2 regions of the Paenibacillus sp. J22TS3 genome follow, and region 1 is predicted to be linked to the other one. Evidence: predicted binding sites of a transcription regulator. Region 1 holds the regulator's gene; the other holds the start of a gene.
The links. The regulator Rex, encoded in region 1, represses fermentation and respiration genes when NADH is low (regulators of the CRP and FNR family bind a similar motif). The targets are predictions, from matches to a motif close to TTGTGAAATATTTCACAA.
Positions count from the first base shown of each region.

Region 2: a site for Rex is predicted at 3,876-3,893, ahead of pflB (formate C-acetyltransferase). Genes of this name have one in related genera too.

Region 1 is NZ_BOSF01000001.1:367,577-375,975, forward strand. It holds gene KJS63_RS01655 (3-hydroxyacyl-CoA dehydrogenase family protein) at 1-415, opposite strand, end outside; gene KJS63_RS01660 (AAA family ATPase) at 558-2,060, opposite strand; gene KJS63_RS01665 (hypothetical protein) at 2,053-2,589, opposite strand; gene KJS63_RS01670 (cell wall elongation regulator TseB-like domain-containing protein) at 2,861-3,367, opposite strand; gene KJS63_RS01675 (amidohydrolase) at 3,401-4,699, opposite strand; gene KJS63_RS01680 (redox-sensing transcriptional repressor Rex) at 4,689-5,339, opposite strand; gene dinG (ATP-dependent DNA helicase DinG) at 5,371-8,229, opposite strand; gene KJS63_RS01690 (hypothetical protein) at 8,398-8,399, opposite strand, start outside.
Region 2 is NZ_BOSF01000001.1:537,417-545,471, reverse strand. It holds gene KJS63_RS02620 (Crp/Fnr family transcriptional regulator) at 32-748, opposite strand; gene adhE (bifunctional acetaldehyde-CoA/alcohol dehydrogenase) at 1,089-3,701, shown strand; gene pflB (formate C-acetyltransferase) at 3,960-6,221, shown strand; gene pflA (pyruvate formate-lyase-activating protein) at 6,294-7,034, shown strand; gene KJS63_RS02600 (ABC transporter substrate-binding protein) at 7,249-8,055, shown strand, end outside.

The DNA of each region.
Region 1 (8,399 bases):
TGCCGATGACGCGCTCCGGATACATCGTGCTTCCGGCAATCTCCGTCAGGCTTAGAGTGGAAGTATTGCTCGCCAGAATAATGTTGCTTGGGCACACCTGATCCAGCTGGGTGAATACCTCTTTCTTCGCATTCAAATCTTCCGAAATCGTCTCAATGACCATGTCACAGGTTCCGAGTTCGGCAAAATGCGTTACTTTTGTAATTCTGGAAAGAATCAATTTCTTCTCAGCTTGGGTGATCGCCCATTTCTCCAGCTGTTTATCTAAGCTTGTCTCAATCATGCTGTAAGCATGGTTCAGCTTGTCCGGGGTCTCTTCTACCAGCAGAACATCCAATCCCTTGGCTGCAAGCATTTCGCAAATACCTTGGCCCATAGTTCCGCCGCCGATAACGCCTATTTTTTTAAAATACATGGTGTCTCGTCTCCATCCTTTGGATTAATCTCTCTACATCTTATTATACCCTTGATGTCGAATAATACATCTTTTTATACCCAACATATAATAATATCTTAGCACGAATAAAAAGTAAAAAAAAATTACCAACCTGAAAAAATCAGGCTGGTAATAGGGCGCTGTCACGAAATTGACAACGAAATTCATCTCCTGAGAGACGCTCCTCACTCATAAGAATGTCAAGAGATTTGTCGAATACTGCCGCATGTTCAATTAATGCCGCTTTGGTTCTTGCCGCAAGCTCATCAAGAATGCTGCTGTTCTCCTTCATGAGCACTTCTTTGGTCACCATGTCCATATTCACAATTCCCAAACTGGTAAGGCCCGAAGTCATCATGGTGTGTACAAGCTTGAGCGCCTGCTCAAAGTCATTGCTTGAGCCTGTGCTTCTTCCGCCGTAATAGATCTCTTCCGCAGCAGCTCCAGCCAAGGCAACCATAATCCGCCCTTCCAAATAAGATTTCGTGTAAAGATACTGCTCCTCCTGTGGATTATGACGGACGTAACCAAGCGCTTGTCCCCGTGGGCTTAAAGCCACTTGATTTACACTGCCCGGCGCCACAATTTCCGCAAGAATGGCATGACCAAGCTCATGCACAGCAACTCTGCGCTTCTCCTCATAAGTGGACTGGCGGTCGTTCTTCTCGCCGAGCATTACTTTATCTACTCCCATAGAAAGGTGGCGCTGTTCAATCACGGACAGATTCTCACGCATGGCATAGATGGCCCCTTCATTCATCACACTTTCGAGCTGGGCACCCGAGAAGCCATACGTCTCGTCAGCTACTTTGTCCAGGCTAACATTGGCATGCAGCGGCTTGTTCTTGGCGTGAAGCTCCAAAATGTGCTTGCGGCCTTTCTTGTCAGGCAGATCAACCTGAATATGACGGTCGAAACGGCCAGGACGAAGCAGCGCGCTATCCAGCATCTCTTTCCGGTTGGTTGCGGCGATTAGAAGAATCCGCGGCGTATCCGAGTTATAGATTCCGTCCATCTCGGTCAGGAGCTGATTCAGCGTCTGATCATACTCGCGCTGTTGGCCGCCTTCACGCTTGCCACCAATCACATCAATCTCATCAATAAATATAATCGCGTTCTCTTTCTTCTCTTGAGCCGCGCGGGTCCGTGCCTCCTTAAACAGGTCACGAATGCGTCCGGCACCCACGCCGACGTACATTTCCACGAACTCCGAGCCTGAAGCCGCCACGAATACAGATTTCGTATAATGCGCTGCCGCTTTGGCCATCAGCGTCTTACCGGTCCCTGGAGGTCCAGTCAGCAGAATCCCTTTAAGCGGGCGAATGCCGAATTTTTGAATTTCCTCATGTCTGACCATGAAATCAAGCGCCTCGCGAAGCTCCTGCTTTGCACTGTCCTGCCCGCCGATTTCTTCAAAGGTCAGCTTAGCTGGTCCCGCCTTCTTGCGCTTCTTCTCCTGGGAGGCACCTACTGTGATGCCGCCTCTCATCTGAACCACAGCATAGAGAGAACCGACCATGGCTAATCCAATGATAACCGGGATAATATTAAGACCGATGTAAGCCATAAACACGAGCAGCACAAGCACAAATCCGATGACGATTTCTTTAATATACTTAGACATTATTCCATACCCCCAGTTGGCCCGGTACCCTTGGAAGAACAATAAACTTGCTGGCTTTGCCGTCGGTTAATGTTACATAAATATTATCACTATCCATCGCGCTGTTCACGGTAAGATTCGGGCTGCCTTCCTTCAGCTTCTCCAGCGTTGCTGGAATTTCCGTATACTTTTTATTATCCATCGCTTCAGCTACCGGGAAGAGCGCCTTCGACCACCATTCGTCCAGCGTCTTGCTTGAATGATCAACCACCGTTAATTTCAGCTTCCGGCTTCCGAGCAGGGACTTACCATCAACAGTTAAGTGCTGAACCAAACCACTTAAATCCGTTTTGGGATCCAAATCGAGTTTCAAATCCACCTGCTTTTGGGTAATATCAAACTGAACATTCTTCACACCATCATACTGGGTGACCAATTTCTTAAGCGGAGCTTGTACCGCAAACTGGCTATACGCGAACCAGCCACCAAACAGGACAACCGCAGATATAGCGACAGTAGTAACCAAAGGAACGATACGCAGCTTCTTCAATAGAAGATCCTCCTTATAAAAAATCAACGGATTTCTCCGTCTTTTTGTATACTCAATTATATATCTCAAAAGTACAAGTATTAGTATATCACAGAATATATACTTTTTCTAAGCGAATGTCTGAAAATCTTTGAAATTGTTGGGATATTTCTCACAACGTTCAATAAATAGCCGCAAACCAAACAAGACCTTCCATTCTCATGATGGAAGGTCTTGTTTATTAGAACCTAGGTTTAGAGCTTTATTTTAAAATATACCAATAGCAACCCTCTTAACGATTAGGCAGGGTAAACGTATCCTGTAGAGCCTGCCCATCCGAGAATTTATAGAATCTGTAGTTATAATGATCCTTCTCTTTGTAGAACAATTGATATACATATTCCTTTGCCGTGTCATCCGGGTCTTTGTCATAGATTCCAGGCACGAGCCTAACAATAGTTGCATCTGGCAGCTCAGCTTTCACCTTATTGCGCACCTGCTCCAGAGTAACTCCGTTCTTGGCCAGCTCCTGATGATCCACTTTGCCGTCAACCACCCAAACCACGATATCCTGATTAGAAGTGCTCTTGCCCTCGATGACCCAGCATACGGTATCCCAGACCGACTTGCTTGCATGCTCTACCGAGGCCAGTCCCGCCTGCTGCTTCGCCACAATAATTGCCGCATCCTTCTCTGCCCAGTAATCACTCATGGTATATACATAATAACGCTGTATCCCGAACAGAACTACAAGCACAATGAGAATGGAGAGCAGAATCCATTTCGTCTTTTTCTTCAAGCCTTCACTTCCTTTCTGGCCAGAAGTCTCCGCTTAACGGGAGAGCAGTCCTTCAAAACATGCTTGAGCTTCCCGGCGAATCCGCTCTTCATCCATTGTGATGCAGCTTCCATTCTTCACGACTTGCGCCCCGTTCACCCACACGTGCTTAACATCCTTCGGCCCTGCAGAGTAGACCATGTGGGAAATGAAATCTGTATATGGAACAAAATGCGCTTGATCTGTATCCAAAGCAATGAAATCTGCTTTCATGCCAGCGGCAAGACGGCCAGTGTTCTGAAGATAGACGGACTGTGCGCCATAAATGGTGCCCATCTTGAGCGCCTCATCCGCAGGCACCGCAGTCGGATCACCTGATACGCCTTTATGAATCAACGCGGCGAGCCTCACCTCTTCAAACATATCCAAGTTATTATTGCTGGCTGCTCCATCGGTACCCAAAGAAACGACCACACCAGCCTTCTGAAGATCCATTACACGCGCTACACCGCTTGCCAGCTTAAGATTGCTTCCCGGGTTATGGGAGACGGCCACCTTGTTTCTGGCCAGGATTTCAATCTCTTCGTCGGTAAGATGAACGCCATGGGCTACAATGGATGGACGGGAGAAAAATCCAAGTTTCTCCAAATGGATGGCAGGACGTGTCCCATAATCGTTGATGTTCTGCTGAACTTCCGCAGCCGTCTCCGACATATGCGTATGCAGCGGCAGGTCCAGATCATGTGCCGCCTGGACAAACTTCTCAATAAATGCCGGAGGACATGTGTAAGGGGAGTGCGGCGACATCATGGTAGTGATTCTGCCATCGGCCTGTCCATGCCAGTCTTTGGCGAACTGTACCGCCTCCTCCAGCTTCATCTGCTGCACGTCTTCTGGACACAGCCCTATAGCTCCGCGCATGAGCACCGCGCGCATTCCGGATTCCTGCACCACCTTGGCCACCTGGTCCATGTGGTCGTACATGTCCAGGAAGGTCGTGGTTCCGCCTTTGAGCATCTCCAATACAGACAGGGATGTTCCCCAGTATACATCGTTAGATGTAAACTTGGCCTCCATAGGCCACATCTTCTCTTGAAGCCACGTTTGGAGTTCCATATCATCACCATAACCCCTCAGCAGGGACATTGCCGCATGGCCATGGGTGTTGATCAATCCTGGAGAAAAAAGCAGGCCGCTTCCGTCAAAAGCTTCTGTCTCCTCTTCACCTTCCGGGCAACTCTCTCCAACATATTTAATTACATCATCCTCGATCAGCATATATCCCTTGATCACGGATTGCCCCGGCTCCAATACCACAAAGGTTCCGTTCTTGATCAACCATTTACGACTCATTCCACTCGTCTTCCTTTCCATCCTCCAAATAATAAGCCAAGCTGAGCAGATCGGTAGTGAAATCCGCCGCATGCAGACGTACCCCGGCAGGCACCTTCAGAATAGTCGGGGCGAAGTTAAGTATGGCTTCTATTCCGGCGCTGATCAGCTGATCAGCAACCCGCTGCGCCTCAATATCGGGTACTGTAATAATCCCAATCCGGATATTCAGCCTCTTGACCGTCTCTCCCAATTCCTCAATCGGCTGCACTGTCAATGAGTTGATTTTTTGGCCAATCTTGTGCTCGGAAGCATCAAAGAGGGCCACAATCTTCATGTTATCTTTCAAATACGTATTGTAGTTCGACAAGGCTTGGCCCAGATTACCTGCCCCAACAAGGGCCACGTTAATCTGCTGATCCAAATTCAGGATTTGGCGGATCTTCTCAATCAGATATGAAACATCATAGCCGATTCCCTTACGGCCAAAGTCACCGAAATATGCCAAATCCTTGCGGATTTGTGCCGGATTCAGATCCAGCTTTTGTCCAAGCTCCTGTGAAGAAACGGTCGCAACCTCCCGCAGGCTAAGCTCATTCAGAAAGCGCAGATATACAGGCAATCTGCGCACAACCGCGTCCGATATTTTCTCCGATTTCATCTCTATTTCCCCCTAAATCTAATGAGTCCGGTCAATCGCCGGTGCCTAGCCATTCTGATATTCGGGACACCATTTGCTGTGTGGGCATATGCTCCATCTTTGGCCCCGGCAAAGAATACAGGAAGTACTTCCCATAGTAGGACTCAAGAATCCGCGTATCATAAACAATCACAATTCCGCGGTCCTGTGAGGAGCGGACCAGCCGTCCGAAGCCCTGCTTGAACCGGATCACCGCCTGCGGAACGGACAGCTTCATGAACGGATTCTTCTTCTGCCGCTGAAGCCGCTCACTCTTTGCCTCCACCAGCGGATGATTCGGCGGCTGGAAGGGCAGCCGGACGATCGCCAGGCTTGTCAGCGCATCTCCCGGGATATCCACCCCTTCCCAGAAGCTGCTTGTTCCCAGCAGTACGGAGGCCTGCTGACCTTGGAATCTGCGGGTTAGCTTGGTGCGATTGCCGCTGTCCACGCCTTGTCCGATCACAGTAATGCCTTGCGCGCCAAGCGCCTCCTTCAACGGATCGTAGACCTGGCGCAGCATCCGGTACGAGGTAAACAGGACCAACATACGGCCCTGTGTCGCTACCGCCGCATCAGCGAGCGAGCTCACCAATGTGCTGACAAAGTAGTCATCACCAACACTCCCCTTAACACTAGGGAAGTCTCTTGGAATGACAAGCAGTGCCTGCTCCCGGTATTTAAACGGGGAAGGAAGCATGGAAGTAAGCAGCCGATGCTGATCCGAAGCTTCCTGAAGTCCCAGCTGTTCAATCATGTACTGGAATGATTTGTCCACGGACAGCGTTGCCGAGGTCATAATAACACTTTTCTTTTTGTCAAAGAAATATTCCTTCAGCTGTTGGCTAACTTCAACTGGCACCGCGTAAATCTGCAGAGAACGGCTGCGGTAATGTCCGTTGCCTTCGATCCAATACACGGTCTCTTCGTTGTCCAGCTTCATGAATGAGCGGATATTGTCCCGCTCGGCCACCAAGTCCTTAAATAGACCGCTGATGTCCGTAAGCAAGCTCTCTGACCCATAGCTGTCATCATCATCCTTCAGCTCATTCATCATCCGCTCACCCTTGCGGATGACGCCCCCCATCGTCAGATAGATTTGATTCTCAAGCTCGCTCAGCTCTTCCCAGTTCTTCGGCTTGTTATTCGGCAGGAGCCTAAGCACGAACTGGCCGGGTTCACCGGGAGCTGCATCACTTCGTTCAGGCATCAAGCTGAACAGCTGGTCGCTGAGACGGTCCCAGTTCTCTTTGATCTCCAGCAGTTCCGGATACAAGTTATCAATCACGTTAACCCATTCCAGTGCTTTCTCCGAACCGCTGCTTTGAAGCTGGATGCGGAGATTAGGAAGCTGCCCTGTACGGCTGTCTTTATACAGCCGGGTAAGGGTATGAAGAACGGTGAAATACTTCATATTCATACCAAGGTGCTTGCCAGCCACATCTTCCAGATGATGTGCCTCATCAATCACCAGCCGCTCGTAGGATGGCAGCAGCTGATGCCCGGCCTTCACATCCGTAAACAGTTTGGAATGATTGGTGATCACCACGTCGGCCACTCCAGCTTCATGTTTGGCCTTGTGATAGTAGCATTTACGGAACCAAGGGCAGGAACGGCCCAGACATGAGTCTGATTCACTGGCAACTGTCTCCCAGAAGTCCGCCCCCCGGTTGCCTTGATTCAGCTCTTCATCGTCGCCGATTTCGGTCTGGGTAAGCCAGACGATCATCTGAGCCGCGATCAAGACGTCTTCCTTGGGCGATACAAAGTCTCTTTTATTTATTTTATGTTCAAATTTACGCAGACACAAATAATGCTGTCTGCCCTTGAAGATCGCTGCACGGAATGGAAACGGTACAACCTCGGACAATAACGGAATATCCCGCTCACGTAATTGCTCCTGAAGATTTATGGTATGCGTGCTGACCATAACTTTCTCTTCGGCCTTCACACTATGATAAATCGCAGGAAGCAGGTATCCAAGGGATTTCCCCGTTCCAGTGCCAGCTTCCACAAGCAAATGCTTGTCCTCGTCGAACGCCCGCATTACCTCGTCCAGCATCATATTCTGCGCTTCTCGCTCTTCGAACTGCGGGAGCTTCGCCTTCAGATTCGCACGGACCTGACTCAGGAACTGTTCAAAGGAAACGTCTTCGAGCGGATTGTCCGCCTCCTCGCTCCTCGCCGGCTTGATGTCGATCCAGTCCTCGGTCTTCAAGGCAAACTGCCGGTAGTAGGAATAACCGTCCGCCATGGGCGCGGCAGCTTCCTTCTCCCTCTCCTGCAGTGCAGCATCAAAGAACCACCCCAGATCGCTGTCTTCTCCTGCGAACAGGTCAGAGAGACGCTGCAGCGACAGAAGAGGCAGCTCTTCGATCTCCTCCAGACATTTCAGGAAGATCAGTGCGGTCGCCAGCGCGTCCGAATCGGCCTGGTGTGGTCTATCATGCGTAACCCCGAACTCGCCGGATACAAATCCAAGCTGGTAGGAGGTAAGTGAAGGGAACATAATTTTCAGAAAATCCATTGTATCCAGAATTCGTCCCGTAAATGGCAAATAACCTGTTTTATCCAAAGCGCTCTGTAAGAAATTAAAGTCAAAAGCAACATTATGTCCAACCAGGATTACATCGTCCAGAAGGGGAACCATCTCCATCATAACCTCATCGAGGTCCGGCGCGTCCTTCACATCCTCCTCCGTTATTCCCGTTAACTGAGTAATGAACGGCGGAATCGGAACTCCCGGCTTCACATATGACGAATACACCTGAGTTATCGTTGAATCGTGATCTATAATGGCAAGCCCAACTTGAATAATCTCATCAGAGGACTGGTTACCTGTCGTTTCAAAATCGAGAACGGCATATTTCATTGTATACTCATTACCTTTCGTTCCAGTCTCCTTAACAGCATAACAAAAAAAGCCCGATTTGAAAATTAATCATGCAAACAAATATTCGCACAAGATCATCTTGGCATCACAAAAAAACGATGCGCTTTCCCGAAGGGATTACGCATCGTCTCACAATTGTGCACCCATCT
Region 2 (8,055 bases), 170 kb from region 1:
GAAACAGCATATTATCATAAAGGTTAACAATTTAAATCCGGCAAATTTGATGCGGACACAGCTCGCAGTGACAGATATCCTGAAGCATAACCAGGTCTTTAATAACGATATAGCCATTCTCGTACTCCAGCGCTTCTTTTCTCCGCAGATCACTAAGCATGCGGTTGACACTTTCTCTTGTTGCTCCGATCATATTGGACAAGTCGGTATGGGTGATTTTTCTATTAATCCGGATCGAATCACCATGCTTCTCACCGTAAGAATTACTGAGACGAATCAAAGTCGAGCATAAGGCCCCGGGCTTGCCGTACATCATCAGGTCGCGGAACTTGGTCTGTGTCAGCCGGTGATGGATTCCCATCCATTTCATAAAGTCGATTGCAAAATCCGCATGCTGGCAGATCAGAATCTCCAAGTCACGCTGCTCAATAATACCGATCTCACTATCCTCAATAACCTCAGCTGTAAAGCTGTATTTAGATCCGAAGAAGGGATCAGCCTGCCCAACGAGATCGCCGCTTTGGTACATATATAAAATAAGTTCTTTTCCTTCATCTGTTGACTTAGTCAATTTAATGCGTCCGCGTTTAATATAGAACAGCTTATCCGCAAGATCTCCCTCCCAGAACAGGTGGGACCCGCTAGCATAAGCTTTGTCTTTCATCATCACGAGAAGACGGTTGAAGTTCTGCTCCGTAAAGCTGCCGGTGTTCCCGCGGGTTAATGTTGTACTTAAATAATCAATCATCACCGATCACTCCTTAGTATTCCAATTATACAAGCTCTGTGGATGAACTTATGAGGTTCGTTCCATTTCTTTTTCTATGCCTCAATTATATAGCTTTAATTTGGAATTTAGGGGGCGAAAGAGGCCCTAAAAGTGTCGAATAAACGAACTTTGTGATTTATTTCACTTTACTTTATTTCTGTGACAAATATCACAGTATGCGGTTTTTCACTATGCTAAGATCAATGCGTAGAGAGAAGAAAGACGAGTGGCAACATTGAAGTTAAATACACTTGTGAAAAATTTCACGAAATAACAACTTCAACAATCCGCTCACCTAAATAATAGGAGGATGAGAGTTATGGCTACCAAAGCTCAAGTTAACGAAACTGTAAAGCCAACTGCTGAAGAACACATCCAGACATTGATCAACAAAGCAAAGAAAGCATCCGACGCCTTCATGCAAATGAACCAGGAGCAAATTGATGAAATTGTCCAAGCCATGGCCCTTGCGGGTATGGATAAGCACATGCACCTGGCGAAGCTGGCTATTGAAGAAACAGGTCGGGGTGTGTACGAAGATAAAATTATCAAGAATATGTTCGCGACAGAATATATCTACCATAATATCAAGAACGACAAGACCGTAGGGGTTATTGAAGACAACCCGTATGACAGCTTCCAGAAGATTGCAGAGCCAGTAGGTATTATCATGGGGATTACTCCGGTAACCAACCCGACATCAACTACGATCTTCAAAGCACTTATTGCGATTAAGACACGCAACCCGATTATCTTCGGCTTCCATCCATCTGCACAAAGCTGCTGTACCGCAACTGCACAGATCCTGCTGAAAGCAGCTGTCGAGCACGGCGCACCGGCTGATTGCATCCAGTGGATTGAAGCACCTTCCATGGATAAAACGAACGCTTTGATGAATCATCCTGATGTGGCCTTGATTCTGGCAACTGGCGGTTCGGCAATGGTTCGTGCAGCCTACAGCTGTGGTAAGCCAGCACTCGGCGTGGGACCTGGTAACGTGCCATGCTTCATTGAGAAAAGCGCGGATATCGATCAAGCGGTAAACGACCTGATCTTGTCCAAAACTTTTGACAACGGTATGATTTGCGCTTCCGAGCAAGCTGTAATTATTGAAGAGCCAATCTTCGACCAAGTGAAGAAGAAAATGATTGCCAACGGATGTTATTTCGTGAATAAGGAAGAAGCTGCTAAGCTGAGCGCAGGCGCAATCGTTGCTGAGAAATGTGCAGTTAACCCGGCAATTGTAGGCCAACCAGCCGTAAAAATTGCTGAAATGTGCGGAATTCAAGTACCTGAAGGCACCAAAATCCTTGTTGCCGAAGTAGAAGGCGTAGGTCCTAAATACCCGCTGTCGGCTGAGAAGCTGAGCCCGGTTCTGGCCTGCTACAAAGTATCCAACGCTCAGCAAGGTATTGATCGCGCGGCTGAAGTCGTTGCCTTCGGCGGTATGGGTCACTCTTCGGTTATTCACTCGAACAACGAAGAAGTTATCCAAAAATTCTCTGACCGCATGCCAACCTGCCGGATTCTGGTGAATCAGCCATCTTCGCAAGGCGGTATCGGTGATATCTACAATACGAACCTGCCATCTCTGACACTGGGCTGTGGCTCGTATGGACGCAATTCGACATCTTCTAACGTAACTGCAGTTAACCTCATCAACGTGAAAAGGGTGAATCGCCGTACCGTGAATATGCAATGGTTCAAAGTACCTTCGAAGATTTATTTTGAAAAAGGGGCTACTCAATATCTTGCCAAAATGCCGGATATCAGCCGTGTGCTGATCGTAACGGACCCAATGATGGTGAAACTGGGTTATGTGGAAAGAGTAGAGCACTATCTGCGTCAAAGACAAACTCCGGTCGCCATTGAAGTGTTCTCGGAAGTTGAGCCGGACCCATCCACAACTACGGTGAAACGGGGAACAGAGCTTATGGCTCAATTCCAGCCGGACTGCATCATCGCACTCGGCGGCGGTTCTCCAATGGATGCTGCAAAAGGCATGTGGTTGTTCTATGAATACCCAGACACAGATTTCAACAACTTGAAACAGAAATTCATGGATATCCGCAAACGGATCTACAAATATCCACGCCTTGGTCAAAAAGCACAGTTTGTTGCGATCCCAACCACTTCGGGTACGGGTTCTGAAGTAACATCTTTCGCAGTTATCACCGACAAGGTTAACGGTAACACCAAGTACCCGCTCGCTGACTATGAATTAACACCGGATGTAGCCATTATTGATCCTGAATTTGTGTACAGTCTGCCTAAAGTAGCCGTAGCTGACACAGGTATGGACGTACTCACCCATGCTATCGAAGCCTATGTATCTGTCATGGCTAATGACTACACCGATGGTTTGGCGATCAAAGCAATTCAGCTTGTATTCGAATGGCTTGAGAAATCGGCGTTGACTGGTGACAAGCTGGCACGCGAGAAAATGCATAACGCATCAACATTGGCCGGTATGGCATTCGCGAATGCTTTCCTTGGCATCAACCACAGCTTGGCTCATAAATGGGGCGGACAATACCATACCGCTCATGGACGCACCAACGCGATCCTGATGCCGCATGTCATCCGCTATAATGCGAAGAAACCAACTAAGTTCGCAGCGTTCCCTAAATACACCAACTTTGTTGCGGATCAACGTTATGCTGAGATTGCCCGCATTCTGGGACTGCCAGCCCGCACTACCGAAGAAGGCGTGAAGAGTCTGATTGGCGCAATCCGCGATCTGAACCGCAAACTGGGTATTCCAGAAACGTTCCAGGAGCTGGGCTTCGATCCAAAAGACTTCGAGAGCAGAGTGGACTATCTGGCTGACCGCGCCTTCGAAGACCAATGTACAACTGCGAATCCTAAGCTGCCGCTTGTTAAGGAACTTGCAGAAGTCTATAGAGACGCATTCTACGGAAGATTTGAATAAGCACAAACTACAGGTTCATAGCACGTAAAAAATGGAGTGACAAATATCACCGCAAATGTGATATTTGTCACATCCTTTTTCAGGCAAATCCTCTATGATAAAAGTATAAAAGGTCCCGGTAAACAGAAGTTATAGGGAGTATCGGCATTGATGTTAGGGTAGGAGTAAATTTGATTGTGAAAACTATCACAACATTAAGTTGGCATTGCCTTGGGGGATCTTGTCTGTTCACACAATTCAGAGATGGAGGGAATTATCATGTCGGTAATTGAGAGAGAAGTACAAGCCGCACAATCGGGTTGGAGAAGCTTTAAGAAAGGGAAATGGCAGAAAGAGGTTAATGTTCGTGACTTCCTCGACCATAATCTTACCCCTTACCATGGCCGTGAGGACTTCCTTCAAGGTGCGACAGCCAATACGAAAGCACTGTGGGAGATTGTATCCAACTTGACCAAACAGGAACGGGAAAATGGCGGAGTGCTGGATGTGGATGTGAACACCCCTTCGACAATTATTTCACATAAACCTGGATATTTGGATAAGGACAAAGAACAAATCGTCGGGGTTCAAACAGACGCGCCATTCAAACGCTCCATTCAACCATTTGGCGGCATCCGGATGATGATTGATGCTTGTGAGGCTTATGGCTTCAAAATGCCTGAAGAAGTTGTAAACATCTTCACAACGATCCGCAAAACACACAATCAAGGCGTATTCGATGCTTATACTTCCGAGATGAGAGCTGCCCGTAAAGCAGGGATCATTACCGGTCTTCCAGATGCTTACGGCCGTGGCCGGATTATCGGGGACTACCGCCGGGTTGCACTCTATGGTGTTGATTTCCTGATCGCTCAGAAGAAGAATGAACTGGTGCAGCTTGAACTTGATGTGATTGATGAGGATGTAATTCGTCTGCGTGAGGAATTATCCGAGCAAATCCGGGCTCTGGGCGAGCTTAAGGTTCTTGCTGAGATGCACGGCTTTGATATTTCACAGCCCGCCAATACAGCCAAAGAAGCCTTCCAGTGGGTATATTTCGGCTATCTTGCAGCCATTAAAGAACAGAACGGTGCCGCGATGTCTCTGGGCCGCGTATCTTCCTTCCTGGATATTTACATCGAACGTGACCTTGCTGAAGGCACATTGACAGAAGAACAAGCACAGGAACTGGTTGACCATTTTGTCATGAAGCTTCGGATCGTGAAATTCCTGCGTACTCCTGACTACAATGAACTGTTCAGTGGAGACCCAACCTGGGTAACCGAATCCCTCGGGGGCATGGCGGTGAACGGTCAGACCCGCGTGACCAAGAACAGCTTCCGGTTCCTGCATACCCTGTACAATCTGGGTCCAGCACCAGAGCCAAACTTAACTGTATTGTGGTCGGAACAGCTTCCTGAAGGCTTCAAGAAATACTGTGCTAAAGTCTCCATCGAAACAAGTTCCATTCAATATGAAAGTGATGATTTGATGCGCCCGATCTATGGCGATGATTACGGTATCGCATGCTGCGTATCCGCTATGGAGATCGGTAAACAGATGCAGTTCTTCGGAGCTCGTGCTAACTTGGCCAAAGCCCTGCTGTACGCCATTAACGGAGGTAAAGATGAGAAATCCGGCGTTCAGGTAGGTCCTGAATATCCGGCAATCACATCTGAGGTACTTGATTACAACGAGGTTATGAAACGCTTCAAACCTATGATGGAGTGGCTGGCTAAGCTTTATATGAATACGCTGAATGTCATCCACTACATGCATGATAAATACAGTTATGAACGCATCGAGATGGCGCTTCATGACCGCGATATTCTCCGCACAATGGCTTGTGGTATTGCCGGCTTATCAGTAGCGGCGGACTCACTTAGCGCAATAAAATATGCGAAGGTGACCCCTATCCGCAACGAGAAAGGAATTGCGGTAGACTTCAAAATTGAAGGTGAATACCCTTGCTACGGTAACAATGACGACCGGGTCGACCAAATCGCTGTTGGGCTGGTTGAGCAGTTCATGAGTATGATCCGCAAGCATAAAGCTTACCGGAACGCCATGCCTACACAATCCGTGCTGACCATCACATCCAACGTGGTATACGGTAAGAAGACCGGTACTACACCAGACGGACGTAAAGCCGGCGAGCCATTTGCTCCAGGCGCTAACCCTATGCATGGCCGTGACAAGAAGGGAGCCCTCGCTTCCCTGAGCTCTGTAGCAAAGCTGCCATATGAGCACAGTCTTGATGGTATCTCCAATACATTCTCCATTGTTCCGAAAGCGTTGGGGAAAGAGCCGGAAGTACGCAAGTCCAATCTGGTGTCTATGATGGACGGATATTTCGGCAGTGGGGCCCATCACCTGAACGTCAACGTATTTGACCGTGAACAGCTCATGGACGCTATGGAGCATCCAGAGAACTATCCTCAGCTGACTATTCGTGTATCGGGTTATGCCGTAAACTTCATTAAGCTGACTCGCGAACAGCAGCTCGACGTAATTAACCGTACTTTCCACGGTTCTATGTAAGGATCAACTGGTCGTATAGGGATACAATCTTATAATAAATTGCTGCAGACCTGCAGAAAGGGTGACAATAGCATGATTACAGGTCATATTCATTCATTGGAAACATTCGGCACCGTAGATGGCCCGGGAATTCGGTTCGTCCTCTTTATGCAGGGCTGCCTACTTAAATGCAAGTACTGCCACAACCCGGATACATGGGACTTGACTGGCGGAAAGGATATGAGCCTCGAAGAGGTGTTGGCAGAGATTGAGCCTTATGTTAATTACTATCGTTCTTCGGGTGGAGGAATTACGGTCTCTGGTGGTGAAGCGACACTACAGGCGCACTTTGTAACAGAACTGTTCCGGGAAGTGAAGAAACGGTGGGGACTTCATACCACGCTGGATACGAATGGTTATAACGAGGGTGACAAGATTAAAGATCTGCTCGATGTTACAGATCTGGTGCTCCTGGACTTGAAGCATATTGATAACGAGAAACACATTGAGCTGACCGGCAAGCCGAATGAGCGTATGCTGAAGATGGCGGAGTGGTTGTCAGAGCATAATAGAGCGATGTGGATCCGGCACGTGCTTGTGCCAGGAATCAATGACGAGGAAGAGGACCTGCTCCGTTTAGGTAGATTCGTAGGCAAATTGAACGGGGTAGAGAAGTTTGAGATTCTTCCATACCATCAGATGGGAATCTATAAATGGGAAGCTCTGAAATGGAAGTATCCGTTAGAGAATGTCCCGTCTCCAACAGATGAAGAGGTCCAAAGGGCCTATGATTTAATCGGAATTGGAAGTAAGCAGAAAGTCCTGGAATCATAAAATAATTGCAAGTTTATCCAGAAATAGCGTGAGAAATGAAGGTGAAAACCGGATTTCTTGCGCTATTTGCCGTTGTTTCAACAGATTTTTGAGAGGAAGGTTAATGATTAGAGGATTTTATCCCTTCAAAAGAAATATGTCCTCCTTACCAATATTGAAAGCGGTTCCTATAATGAAAGTGTAAGGCAAACCATTCTATGGGAGGGTCAAATAAATGAAAAAGAGTCTAGTATTGTTACTGTCATTGTTTCTCGTGACAACTACTATGCTGACAGCGTGCGGCGGCGGCACCAAAGCCGAAGAGCCACCAAAGACAGGTGATACACCGAAGCAAGAAGAGAAAGCGGATACTTCACCATTTGAAGTGACACTACGTCACACCCAAGTAGGGGCCGATAAGAAGAACCGCCTGGCAATCCTTCAGGATGTTGTTAAGAAGGTACAAGAAGAAACACCAGGTCTTACCATTAAGCTCGACGGTGTAGATTCTGAAGTTAACCGTAAGGAAAAACTTCGCGGAGAAATGGCTGCGGGCAACCCACCTGATATCTTTGACGTATTCGGCAGCCCGGATGCCCAAATGTATGCTAAAGAGGGAAGAATGCTTGACCTGACTCCAATCCTCGCAGAACTTGGAATCGCTGACAAATTCCCGAACGTGTTGGATCCTTACACTGTTGATGGTAAAGTATACGGTCTTCCGATCGGTGCTTCCGCCGAAGGTTTCTTTTATAACAAAGAGTACTTTGAGAAAAAAGGTCTGAAAGTTCCTACGACTTTCCCAGAGCTTGAAGACTTGCTTGCCAAGATCAAAGCTGATGGCAAAACACCTATTGCAGCAGCTTCCAAAGAGGGCTGGGTACCTCTGATGCTGACAAACCAACTGTGGGCTCGCTACGCTGGACCGGATATTGTGAAGAAGATTGCTGCCGGCGAAGCAAAATGGACAGATCCGAACATGGTGAAAGCGTTCGCTAAACATGTGGACTGGGAGAAGAAAGGTTACTTTAAGAAAGGTGAG